DNA from 2 places in the Janthinobacterium sp. Bl 1 genome. Region 1 is predicted to be linked to the other one. Evidence: predicted binding sites of a transcription regulator. Region 1 holds the regulator's gene; the other holds the start of a gene.

Region 1 (6,030 bases):
GCCGCGGCCCTTGGTCTGGCGCGACACGCGCACCACGCCATCGCCAGCGGGCGCCGCCTTCGCTTGCGCCTTGCACGCGCATTGCGCCAGCGGCTGGCGGCAGGCGGGACACATGCGGCCCGTTTCGGTGGAATAGACGAGACCGCCCTGGGAGCTGCTTTTCATGATGGAGAAATAAAAAGAAAGAAGGCCGCGATTGTACCAAGCGGCGGCATGCAGTGGACAAGCGGGAATCGGCCGGCGCAACTGCCGTTGCCGGCGCCACGCGCGCTGTCGGCACTTCCGTCACCGTTTCCGGGATGCCCGAGAGGATCGTCACGGCGACCCGGCGGTTGCGCGCGCGCCCTTCCGCCGTTTCGTTGGGCGCCACGGGGATGTTGTCGGCGTGGCCGACGGCCGTCAGGCGCGACGCCTTGACGCCGCTGGCGATGAACAGGCGCACCACGGCGCTGGCGCGCGCGGCCGACAATTCCCAGTTCGAGGCAAAGGTCGAATTGCTGATCGGCTGCACGTCCGTATGTCCTTCCACCTGCACGTCGTGCGTATCGTCCTTGAGCAGCACGGCGACGGCGCGCAGGGCCTGGTCCGACTCCACCGTCAGGCGCGCCGCGCCCGGGTCGAACAGCACGCTGGCATTGATTTCCACGCTCACGCCGCGGCTCGTCTGCGTGACCCGCACCTTGCCTTCCTTGACCAGGGGCGCCAGGGTCGACGTCAAGTCCTGCGCCAGGCGGGTCATGTGTTCGCGCTCGCGGCGGATGGCTTCCGTGCGGCGTTTCAGGGCGGGGTTCGGCAGCGGGATCGCTTGCGGCGCTTCCATGATGATGGGCGGCGCGCCCTTTTCCAGGCTGAAGGCCTGGCCGATGGCGTTCTGGAAGACGCGGTACTTGCCTTCGTTGACTTGCGAAATGGCGTACATCACGACAAAGAAGGCGAACAGCAGGGTGATGAAGTCGGCGTACGAGATCAGCCAGCGGTCCTGGTTGTCCGGTTCCTCGTCATACTTCCTGCGCGCGCGCCGCATCATGGTCAGTGCTCGTGCAGCAGGCTGGACACGCGCTCTTCGATGATGCGCGTGTGGTCGCCCGTGGCGATGTCGTACAGCACGGCGGCCGTGATTTCGTACTGCAGCACGCGGCGCGAGACGATGGCCTTGAGTTTATTCGCCACCGGCAGGAACAGCAGGTTGGCCAGGCCCACGCCGTAGATGGTGGAGACAAACGCCACGGCGATGCCGCTGCCTAATTTACTTGGGTCGGTGAGGTTTTCCATCACGTGGATCAGGCCCAGCACGGCGCCCAGAATCCCGATGGTGGGCGAATAGCCGGCCGCCGATTCCCACACCTTGACGGCCTGGCGTTCGGCCATTTCGTAGGCCGAGATTTCCACGTCGAGCAGCTGGCGCAGCTTGTCCGGTGCGATGCCGTCGACGATCATCCGCAAGCCCTTGGCATTGAAGCGGTCGGCCGTGTTTTCCATCAGGCGCTCGAGCGCCAGCGGGCCGTCGCGGCGCGCCGTCAAGCTCCACTGCCCGATGTCGCGCGCCAGCGCGGCGCGCGTGTCGGCTGGCGGCAGGAAGACCCAGCGCAGCATTTCCAGACCGCGCACGAAAGTGCGCAGCCGCGTTTGCAGCAGCACGGCGCCGAAAGTGCCGATGATGACGATGGCAAAGGCGGCCGGCTGCAGCAGGGAGGCCATCTTGCCGCCTTCCAGTGCCTGGCCGACCAAGAGGCCCGCCAGCGCCAGCGCCAGCCCGATTACGCTGGACCAGTCCACGCCTGCTCCCTCAAGGTTGCGCGCAGGCGCGCGACGGCCTGGGTATGCAGCTGCGAGACGCGCGATTCGGATACGCCCATCACCGCGCCGATCTCCTTCAGGTTCAGCTCTTCTTCGTAATACAGGCCCATGAGTATTTTCTCGCGTGGTGGCAGCGCGTCGATGGCATCGATCACGGATTGCCGGAAATCGGTATCGAGCAGGGAACGCAAGGGGTCGCTGTCCTCGTCCACGCAATGGCGGTCGAGGAAGCTGTCATTGCCGTCCGGGTCATGAAAGTCTTCGTAGTACACGAGCTGGTGGCCGCCGCCGTCGCCCAGCATTTCCTGGTAGTCGACCAGCGACATCTTGAGCAGTTTCGCCACTTCCGACTCCGTCGGCGGATGGCCGAGACGCTGCTGCAAGGTGCTCATCGCCTCTTCGATCTTGCGCATGTTCTGGCGCATGCTGCGCGGCAGCCAGTCGCTGGTGCGCAATTCGTCGAGCATGGCGCCGCGGATGCGCAGCACGGCATACGTCTCGAACTGCGCGCCATGCGTTTCTTCATAGCGGCTGATGGCATCGAGCAGGCCGATCATGCCGGCCTGGATCAGGTCATCGACCTCGACCGAAGGCGGCAATTTCGCCTTCATATGGTGCGCCAGACGCTTTACCAGCGGAATGTGCTCCGTCAGCAAATAGTCCTTGTTCGATTTCCCTTTGACCGTGTACATAGGCTGCTTATTGTTTTCTCATCTTATCTGGTGCTACGGTTGGCTTCAGGCGCTGAACTGGTGCGGGCTCCCCGTCTGGTACAAGGTGCCGCCGAGCACCGGTGCCGCCGAACGGGCCAGCCGCTCGGCCAGTCCGCGAAACGCCACCGAGGCGCCGGCCAGCGGAAACGCATCGACCACGCTGCGGCCCAGGCGCGCCGCGCGGTGCAGATACTCATCGGCAGGCACCGAGCCCATCGACGTCAGCTTCACGGCCAGGTAACGGCTCGCCGCCTGTGCCATATTATCGTATACCACTTTTGCTTCGGATTCGGAAGCGCCGGTGACGAGAATGCCGAACGGACGGCGTCCCAGTTCCTGGCTCAGGCGCTTGATCAGGCAGTACGCCGCCTTGATCGAGGTGGCGCTGGTCGACACTTGCACGACGATATCGGACGACGCCATCAAGGGCACGGGGAAGCAGGCGCCCTCTTCTGCCACGACGCCGTCGACCAGCACGATGCCGCTCTGGCGCGCGAGTACTTCGAACGTCTTGCCCAGGCGGCGCAGTTCGTCCTCGCCCGCATAGTCCATGCTGTCCATCAGGTGGTTGCGCGCGCCCAGGCTGGCCACGCCAAAGCCTTGCGGCACCTGGTGGATGACCTGGTTCAAGCCGCACTGCTGGCGCGCCACGTCGCGCAGGCTGGCGCCGTGCGCCAGTCCCAGGCGCGCGGCCACGCCATCGCTGCCGCCGCTGGCGTCGAGCAGCAGCACGTCATTGCCGCCGTAGACGAGCGAAGCACCCAGATTGACCAGCATGGCGCCCTTGTCGTCCTGCGGCGTGGCCGACAGGAACGTCATGACGCGCGGCTGCGGGCCGGCCAGCATGCGACGCAAGCCTTCGGCCTGGTCGAAGTCAAAATTAGCCAAGATGCACCCCGCGCGCTTCATTGTTGCGGGCGGCTGCCTGCGCCATCAGGAGAGGCAGTTCGGCATCGGAAAACTGCGTGGCCGCCGAGTCGCGCTTGAGCTTGAAGGCGCGGTCGATCAGGTAGCCGCGGTCGGCCAGGTACAGGTCTTCCGGCACGCGCTGGCCGTTCGACACATAGAACAGGTTCAGCTTCTGGCGGATCACCACGTCAAGCACGTTGCCGATCGACGCCGCTTCATCGAGCTTGGTCATGATGCAGCCGGCCAGGCCGCTGCCTTGATACGCGCGCACCACTTCGTTGAGGGTTTCCTGGGTTGCCGTGGAATTCAGGCACAGCAGGCGTTTCACGTCGGCGCCGGCACCCGACAGCATGGCCACCTGCTCCGTCACCATCTGGTCGCGCTGGCTCACGCCCACCGTATCGATCAGCACCGTGTGCTTGTTCTTCAATTCTTTCAGGGCGATGCGCAAATCCGCTTCATCTTTCACGGAATGCACCATCACGCCGAGGATCTTGCCGTAGATGCGCAGCTGCTCATGCGCGCCGATACGGTAGGCGTCCGTGGTGATCAGGGCCAGCTTTTCCGGGCCGTGGCGCATCACGCAGCGGGCCGCCAGCTTGGCCGTGCTGGTGGTCTTGCCGACACCGGTCGGGCCCACCAGGGCGAACACGCCGCCCTGCTCGAGCATGGCGTCTTCATTGGCCACCGTGTTCAGGTTACGGCTGAGGACGGTCTTGATCCAGCGCATGCTTTGCGCACCGTCGAGGCCGGCGGGCAGCTTGTCGATCAGGTAGCGCGCCAGGCTGGCGGAAAAGCCGGCGGCCAGCATTTCGCGCAGCACGACGGCTTTTTGCGGCTCGCGCTGCTGCGTCGACCCCCAAGAAATTTCCGCCAGCTGGGTTTCCATCATGCCGCGCATGGCGCGGATTTCATTCATCATGCCGCTCATCTCGGCGGCGGCATTTTCTTTGACGTGCGCCAGCGCGCTGGCCATCATCTGCTGCATGCGGGCCATGTCCACTGGCTCGGAAGCAGCCTGGCGCGGCGCGGCAGGACGTGGCGCAGCCGGGCGCTGGGCCGGGGCGGCCGGACGCTGCGGCGTGGCGAACTGGGTCTGCAACTGGGGACGGGGCTGGGCCATTTCGGACGCGGCCGGCGGCGAAGCGAGCGAAGCGGCATCGTCATTGGCCAGCGCGAGGATTTCCACCACGCCATCGGCCTGGCGGTTCGACAGGATCACGGCATCGGGGCCCAGCGCTTCGCGCACCTTGCGCAGCGCATCGCGCGACGAGGCGCCCGTAAATTTCTTCACATTCATGACCGGCCTCCCAAGGCGGGGGTGGCGCAATATTGGCTGAACTGTGTGACCATCATCGACTCCTGTTGCTTGAGTGCTGTCTTCCACATGGACACAGATCACTCGGACAGTTTCCATTATTAGCGATGCTTGCAGGAAACGATCGAAGGAACAGGACGGGAAAGTACCCGTTATTCAGTTTGCCGGGAGGAAATTGATGTTTTTTTGACCAAAAGCAAGGGCTGGGGTCAGACCCCCACTGACGCTAACGCAAAGCTCAGCGCTAACGCTGGCGGGGGTCTGACCCCGATGCTAATGAAGATAACTACTGCGCGCCCACCAGCGCCGTGACGCGGATCGTCTTGGTTTCCGGCACTTCCGCATGCGACAGCACTTTGAGTTGCGGCAAGGCGCGGCGCAGGAAGCGCGACAGCAGGGCGCGCAGCGGCGCCGGCACCAGCAGCACCGGCGTCAGGCCCAGCGCTTCCTGCTGCTGGGCAGCCAGGCCCGCCTGGTGGGCGATGGTGTCGGCCAGGCCCGGCTCGATGCCGGCGCCGTCACCGCCATTGCCCATCGCTTGCATCAGCAGGCGCTCCAGGCGGCTGTCGAGCGTCATCACGGACAGCTCGGCCGCACCGGGGAACAGTTGCTGCACGATGGCGCGGCCCAGGGACACGCGCACCAGCGCCGTCAGCTCGTTCGGGTCTTGCGTGCTGACCGTGTACTCGGCCAGGGTTTCGATGATGGTGCGCATGTCGCGGATGTGCACGCCCTCGGCCAGCAGGTTCTGCAACACTTTTTGCAGAGCCGACAGCGACAGCATCTTCGGCACCAGGTCTTCCACCAAGCGCGGCGCATCCTTGCCCAGGTGGTCGAGCAGCGACTGCACTTCCGCGCGGCCCAGCAGCTCCGACGCATGCGAGGTGATCAGGTGATTCAGGTGCGTGGCCACCACGGTGCCCGCATCGACGACCGTGTAGCCCATCGATTGCGCCTGGTCGCGCAAGCTGGCGTCGATCCACGTGGCGGGCAAGCCAAACGCGGGGTCGCTCGTGGCCAGGCCCGGCAAGGTGCCGCTGGCCATGCCGGGATTGATGGCCAGGAACTGGCCGTTGAACGCTTCGCCCACGCCCACTTCCACACCCTTCAAGGTGATGCGGTAGGCGGACGGCTTCAATTCCAGATTGTCGCGGATATGCACGGGCGGCGCCAGGAAGCCCACTTCCTGGGCGAACTTCTTGCGGATGCCCTTGATACGCTTGAGCAACTCGCCGCCCTGCGTCTTGTCGACCAGGGGAATAAGGCGGTAGCCGACTTCCAGGCCCAGGGTAT
Region 2 (6,030 bases), 2.8 Mb from region 1:
CCCTCGACCTGGTCGCCGTCGATGCAAGCACGCTGGCACAGCGCGCCTTGCTGACGGAAACGTCAAAGACCTGGGTCAGCATCCATGACGACCTGCGCTTCCTCTCGAACGGCACCTTCCTGTGGTCGTCCGAGCGCACGGGCCGCAATCACCTGTATTTGTACGACATGAGCGGCAAGCTGCTGCACCCGGTCACGTCCGGCGCATGGGGCATCGACAGCGTGCTGGCCGTGAACCAGAAAACCGGCAAGGTGTTTGTCGCGTCGAACCGCGACGCCGTGATCGACAAGCAGACCTACGCGCTGGCGCTCGACGGCAGCACGGCCGACAAGCCGCAGCGCGTGACGAAAGCCGATGGCTGGCACGACACGACGTTCTCGCGCAATGGCGAGGTCTTCGTCGACACGTATTCCGACCCGGCCACGCCGCCGCAGGTGAGCATCCGCCGTCCTGACGGCGCGATGGTGGGCTGGCTGGAAGAAAACGCGCTGAACGCGAGCCACCCGTACGCAAAATACAAGGCGGACCACCTGCCGACCGAGTACGGCACCCTGAAGGCCAACGATGGCCAGACGCTGTATTACTCCATCGTCAAGCCGTCGAACTTCGACGCAAGCAAACGCTACCCCGTCTACCTGTCGACGTATGGCGGCCCGCACTCGCAGCACGTGGCTCGCCGCTGGGGCAACAACTTCGACCAGTACATGGCGCAGCAGGGCTTTGTCGTCTTCCGCCTCGATAACCGCGGTTCGTCGCGCCGCGAGCGCGCGTTCACGGACGCCATCTACCACAACCTGGGCGCGGCCGAAGTGGCCGACCAACTGGTGGGCATCGACTGGCTGGGCAAGCAAAGCTTCGTCGATGCCAAACGCATCGGCGTGTTCGGTTGGAGCTACGGCGGCTTCATGACCCTGCGCCTGCTGTCGGCAGCGTCCGACAAGATCGCCATGGGCGTCTCGGTGGCACCCGTCACCGACTGGTCGCTGTACGACACCCACTACACGGAGCAATTCCTCGGCATGCCGAAGGAAAACGTCGATGGCTACAAGGCCAGCACGGTGTTCGCCCACCTCGACGGCCTGAAGTCGCCGCTGCTGCTGGTGCACGGCATGGCTGACGACAACGTCTTGTTCAGCAACAGCACGCGCCTGATCGACGCGCTCGTGAACCGCGGCGTGCAATTCGACCTGATGACGTATCCGGGCGCCAAGCACGGCATCTCGTCGCGCGCGGGCCAGCGCCACGTGTACAAGAAGATCGAGATGTTCTTCAAGCAGAACCTGGGCGTAGCGAAGTAAAGCGCGCCCACACATGAAAACCGCCGCCTGTCTCGCGACAGGCGGCGGTTTTTTTTATGCGTGCGTCAGATTACGGTTTGCGCGTGACGGTCTCGACCGCATCTTTCACGTCGCCGACCTTCTTCTGCACTTTGCCTTCGACCTGGTTTGCCAGGCCCTTGGCTTGCTGTTCTTCGCTGCCGACGACCTTGCCAGCGGCTTCCTGGATTTTACCGCCGACTTCCTTCAGTTTACCTTCGACTTGATCTTTGTTCATGATGGATCCTCACTGTAGTTGGTACATCTGTTGTCCGGCGCCGAAGGGCCGGTACTGCGGCTCACACGCCGTTGCAAACTGCTTGCTGCGTGTCGATGTGCCCATACTACGCTTGAGGTCGGAAAAACTATGTACGGTCCCTAACACATGCCAAAAATCAGCTAATGACGCGAAATCAGCCCGCTTTGCGCCATACCGTCGCCAGCCAAGGCTGCTGCTCGCGCGGCAAGCCGGGCGGGCGGTAGTACTGCTCGACCAGGCTGAATCCGGCCGCCTGCACGTACGCGGCCCATGTCGCTTCGTCGTGGTAGCTGCCGTAGCGCGCGCCGTTCCAGCCTTCCTGGTTCTGCCCGCGCGGATTCGAGCTGAACAGCACGCCGCCCGGTTTCAGGCACGCGTACAAGGCGCGCAGCACGCCGGGCAGGACGGCGCTGGGCACGTGGAACAGCACGGCATTCGCGAACACGCCGTCGAACTGCGCAGCAGGCAAGTCGAGGTCGACGAAATCCTGCTGCCATACGGTGCAGCCGCTGTAGGCGCGCGCCATCTCGACGAAGCGGGGGCAGCCGTCGACACCGGTGGCGTGGTGGCCCATGGCCGTGAACGCTTTCAGGTCGCGGCCCGGGCCGCAGCCGAGGTCGAGAATCTCCACAGGCGCCGGGCGGCCGATGGCGTTCAGCAGCGCGCTGATGTTCTGGCTGACGTCGTGGTCGCGCGTGCCTTCGAAAAACTGCTCGGCGCTGGCGTCGTAATGGGCCAGCGTGCGTTCGGTGATGGCGTGGATGGGGTCTTGCTGATCTTGCGGTGGGGTCGGCTTCATGGCGGTCCTGTCGATATGTTCCGCCATTTTACGGTGCCGGCGCGCTGCGTGCCGGCACCGTCACCATTTGCTACCAGACGCGCACGCGCTGTTCCGGCGCCAGGTACAGCTGCTGCCCCGGCTTGACGTCGAAGGCCGGGTACCAGGCGTCGAGGTTGCGCACGGTGGCGGCGCGGTATTGCGCCGGCGCATGGCCATCCGTGAGGATTTGCTGGCGCGCCGCCGCTTCGCGCGCCTTGCTGCGCCAGCTGACGCCGTAACCGGTGAAGAAGTCGCGGTCCGCGCCCGGCTGCGCCGGCTTGCCCTGCTGCGACAGGGTGAACGCATCATGCGCGGCCGCCACGCCGGCCAGGTCGGCCAGGTTTTCGCTCAGGGTCAGCTGGCCATTCACGGCCAGGTCGGGGAACGGCTTGTAGGCCGCGAACTGCGCCACCAATTGCTTCGAGGCCGACTGGAAATGCGCCAGGTCGGCTGGCGTCCACCAGTCGCGCAGCTTGCCCTGGGCGTCGAACTGGGCGCCCTGATCGTCAAAACTGTGGCTGATCTCGTGGCCGATGGTGGCGCCGATGCCGCCATAGTTGGCCGCGTCGGACGCCGCCGGATCGAAGAACGGCGGCTGCAGGATGGCGGCCGGGAAGTTCAGCGCATTTTGCAGCGGCAGGTTGACGGCGTTGACGAGCTGCGCCGGCATGGCCCAGGCCTTGCGGTCGGGAGACTGGCCCAGCTTGGCAAGCTCCTGCTGGTAATGGAACTGCTCCGCCCGCTGCACATTGCCCAGCGCATCGCCGCGCACCACGCGCAAGCCCGCATAATTCTCCCAGCGTTCCGGATAGCCGACGCCCACGTACAGGGTCTTGAGTTTTTCCTGCGCCTGCGCCTTGGTGGCCGGCGCCATCCAGTCCAGCTTGTCGATGCGGCGCGAGAAGGCGGCGACGATATTCGTCACCATGTCCTGCACGCGCGCTTTCGATTCAGGCGGGAAATAGCGTTCCACGTACAGCTTGCCGACGGCGTCGCTGAGGGCCGCATTCGTCGCGGCCAGCGCGCGCTTGCTGCGCGGCGACTGCTGCGGCGTGCCGCTCAGGGCGCTGCCATAGAAGGCAAAGCGCTGGTCGGCGGCCGCCTTCGGCAAGGTCGTGCTGAAATGGTTGATCGCGTGGAAGGCCAGAAAATCCTTCCAGGTGGCCAGCGGCACGCTACCCACCAGGGCCGCGCTGCCCGTCATGGCCGTCGGATGCCAGACGATGAAATCCGTCTGCTGGCCCAGGCCAGCCGCCTGGAAGAAGGCTTTCCAGTCCAGCCCAGGCGCCTTGCTGGCGAAGTCGGCGGCGCGCCACGCGTTATTGCCCTTGGCGACATCGGCCGAATCCTCGCGGCTGGCGTGGCTGGCGGCAATTTGCTGCTCCAGCGCAAACACGCGCGCGGCGCGGGCCGGCGCATCGCTGTAGCCGGCCTGCTTGAGCATGGCGGCGATATGCGCCTGATAGCCCGTGCGCAAGCCCTGCATGCGGGCGTTGTCGCTCTGGTAAAAGGCGCGGTCGGGCAAGCCCAGCCCGCCCTGCAGCAGATAGGCCACATTGCGCGTGGTGTCGTTCAAGTCTTGCGCCACCCACAGGCCGAACAGGTTTTCCGTATAAAAATTGGTGGCGTTGAGCGGGTCGACATCGGCGCGCAGGCTCTCGCCCAGCGCGCGGGCCAGTCCTGCCTGGTCGCGTATGCCATCGATCTTCTTCAGCAGCGGCTTGATCGGCGCCCAGCCTTTTGCCTCGATAGCCGCTTCATCGATCCAGGAACGGTAAAAATCGCTGACCTGGCGCGCGGAGGCATCGGCCTGCGGCACCGCCGCCAGGCCTTCGACGAGGGCGATGATGCGCTCGTTGGTGGCGTTGGCGAGGATGGCGAACGAACCCCAGCTGCTGCGGTCGGCGGGAATCTCCGTGCTGCGCAGCCAGTCGCCATTCACGTAGTCATAGAAATCGTCGCCGGGCAAGACAGCCGTGGGCGCCGCCATCGCGACGGCGGGACTGGCGGCCGCCTCCTGTGCATGCGCGTGGACAGCGCCCCCGGCCAGCGCGATGCAGGACAGGGCCAGCACCATGGCGCGCTTGCGCCAGGAAGCAGGGAAAGAGGAAGCGGCAGCAGTGACAACGCGCATGGTGATCCTTTCAGGCAAAGTAACGACAGTAGTGTGCAAAATCATAACGCGTTTTGAGGCGCCGCAACACGCTCCCCTGCCACCACGACGCCAGCAGGCAATGCGGCTTGACGGGCGACTCCGGCAGCAGCCAAGCAATCATCTAAATTATTTTCACTTTTTTTCCAAAAATACCCTCAAGTTCCCCTTGGAGCTGCCGTTAATCTGGACAAGCGGTAATCCATTCACTAGTTACGGGTGTGCTCATGACCTCCAACGACGTTCTCTCGATGTACGAAAATATTGCAGGAATGACCAATAAAATGGTCGTGGCCGCACGTTCGAGCGACTGGGATGGCTTGGATACCCTGGAAAACCAGTGCGCCAGCGCCGCCAGCGCGACCATGACGGGCAAGGTGCCCGCCCTGGCCGGTGCCTCGCGCCTGCGCAAGATCGACTTGCTCAAGCAAATCTTGGCCAATGACCGCGAAATCCGCGCCATCACGGAACCATGGATGACGCAGTTGCCGAACGCCATGCAGGGTTCGCGCGCACGCATGTAAGTCTAGCCGCACCAGAAACGACAAAAGCACCCGCGGGTGCTTTTTTTACGTCTGCCGCCATGCCAGCGAGCGCGCCATCTGCGGCACCCGGAAAGCAAGGAGGGGGAATTGGGAAGGCGAGCCCCAGGTATCTCCTGGCGTCGCCTCGCTGCCGGTTGCATCCGGCGTTCGCGAGCACATCGTCGGCATCGCGAACCGCTTCCAGACCCAGGCGTTTATGCAACGCTACACCTGTTTGCCGCGCCACGCTATCGTTGGTGACTGCGCCAGGCTGGGGCTGTTTTGTCGTAGAGCAAGTCCACTGAATTCATCATAGCACCATCTTTGAAAAACAGGCAACGTGATTGGCCGGCGTTTCCATGTATTTTTTCAATATCTTTTTTTACATCAAATTTCGGCGCCGTCTTGCCATGTCTTTAACGCGAGAACGGCTCCGGTTCGGGCTCGGCCGCCCCACCTTCTTCCACGGCTTCCGTCAGCACGGGCACATCCTTCTTTTTGCGGCTAAACGGCTTGCGCAGCAAGACCCAGTATTTCGATGGCGCGCAGGACCCCGCCGCCTGCCTGCGCTTGCGCACGACATACACGATGACGGCCGTCAACAACAGAAAGAGCAAGGTGCCGATACCTAGCCACAACAGGCCGTTGCCGCCCGCCTTTTTGTCCTTGTCAGCGGCGGGCGCCGCATGCAGGGGCTTGGGCTTGGCATGGGGCACGTCCACTTCGACGGGCGCGGCGGCTGGCACAGCGGCAGCGGCGGGCAGAGCCAGCGCCTTTTGCAAGGCCCCGATCTTGCCCTCCAATTCGCCGAGCTTTGCATTCAGAGCCGTGTTTTTCTCATCCAGCGCCACGCACGCTTGCGCCTGCTCCATATCGGCTTGCGGCGCGCAAGCGGCCACGGGCGCCGTGGCGCGGCGCGGCGGTGCCGGGCGCTGCTGCACCGTAGCCGCCGGCGTGGG

Evidence for each region. The regulator FliA, encoded in region 1, starts transcription of late flagellar genes. The targets are predictions, from matches to a motif close to CTAAAGTTTNNNNNNNNNNNGCCGNTA.
Region 2: AC4BCN_RS07700 (flagellar protein FliT) is a predicted target of FliA. The motif match lies at 4,705-4,731, and genes of this name have one in related genera.

Annotation. Positions count from the first base shown of each region.
Region 1 covers NZ_CM177086.1:5,243,953-5,249,982, forward strand. The annotation lists gene AC4BCN_RS23660 (translation initiation factor Sui1) at 1-165, opposite strand, end outside; partial or broken gene motD (flagellar motor protein MotD) at 254-1,024, opposite strand; gene AC4BCN_RS23670 (flagellar motor protein) at 1,030-1,776, opposite strand; gene AC4BCN_RS23675 (RNA polymerase sigma factor FliA) at 1,758-2,489, opposite strand; gene AC4BCN_RS23680 (MinD/ParA family ATP-binding protein) at 2,535-3,398, opposite strand; gene flhF (flagellar biosynthesis GTPase FlhF) at 3,391-4,719, opposite strand; gene flhA (flagellar biosynthesis protein FlhA) at 5,024-6,030, opposite strand, start outside.
Region 2 covers NZ_CM177086.1:1,713,391-1,719,420, reverse strand. The annotation lists gene AC4BCN_RS07720 (S9 family peptidase) at 1-1,298, shown strand, start outside; gene AC4BCN_RS07715 (CsbD family protein) at 1,369-1,554, opposite strand; gene AC4BCN_RS07710 (class I SAM-dependent methyltransferase) at 1,730-2,374, opposite strand; gene AC4BCN_RS07705 (M13 family metallopeptidase) at 2,445-4,529, opposite strand; gene AC4BCN_RS07700 (flagellar protein FliT) at 4,775-5,071, shown strand; gene AC4BCN_RS07695 (type IV pilus assembly protein FimV) at 5,488-6,030, opposite strand, start outside.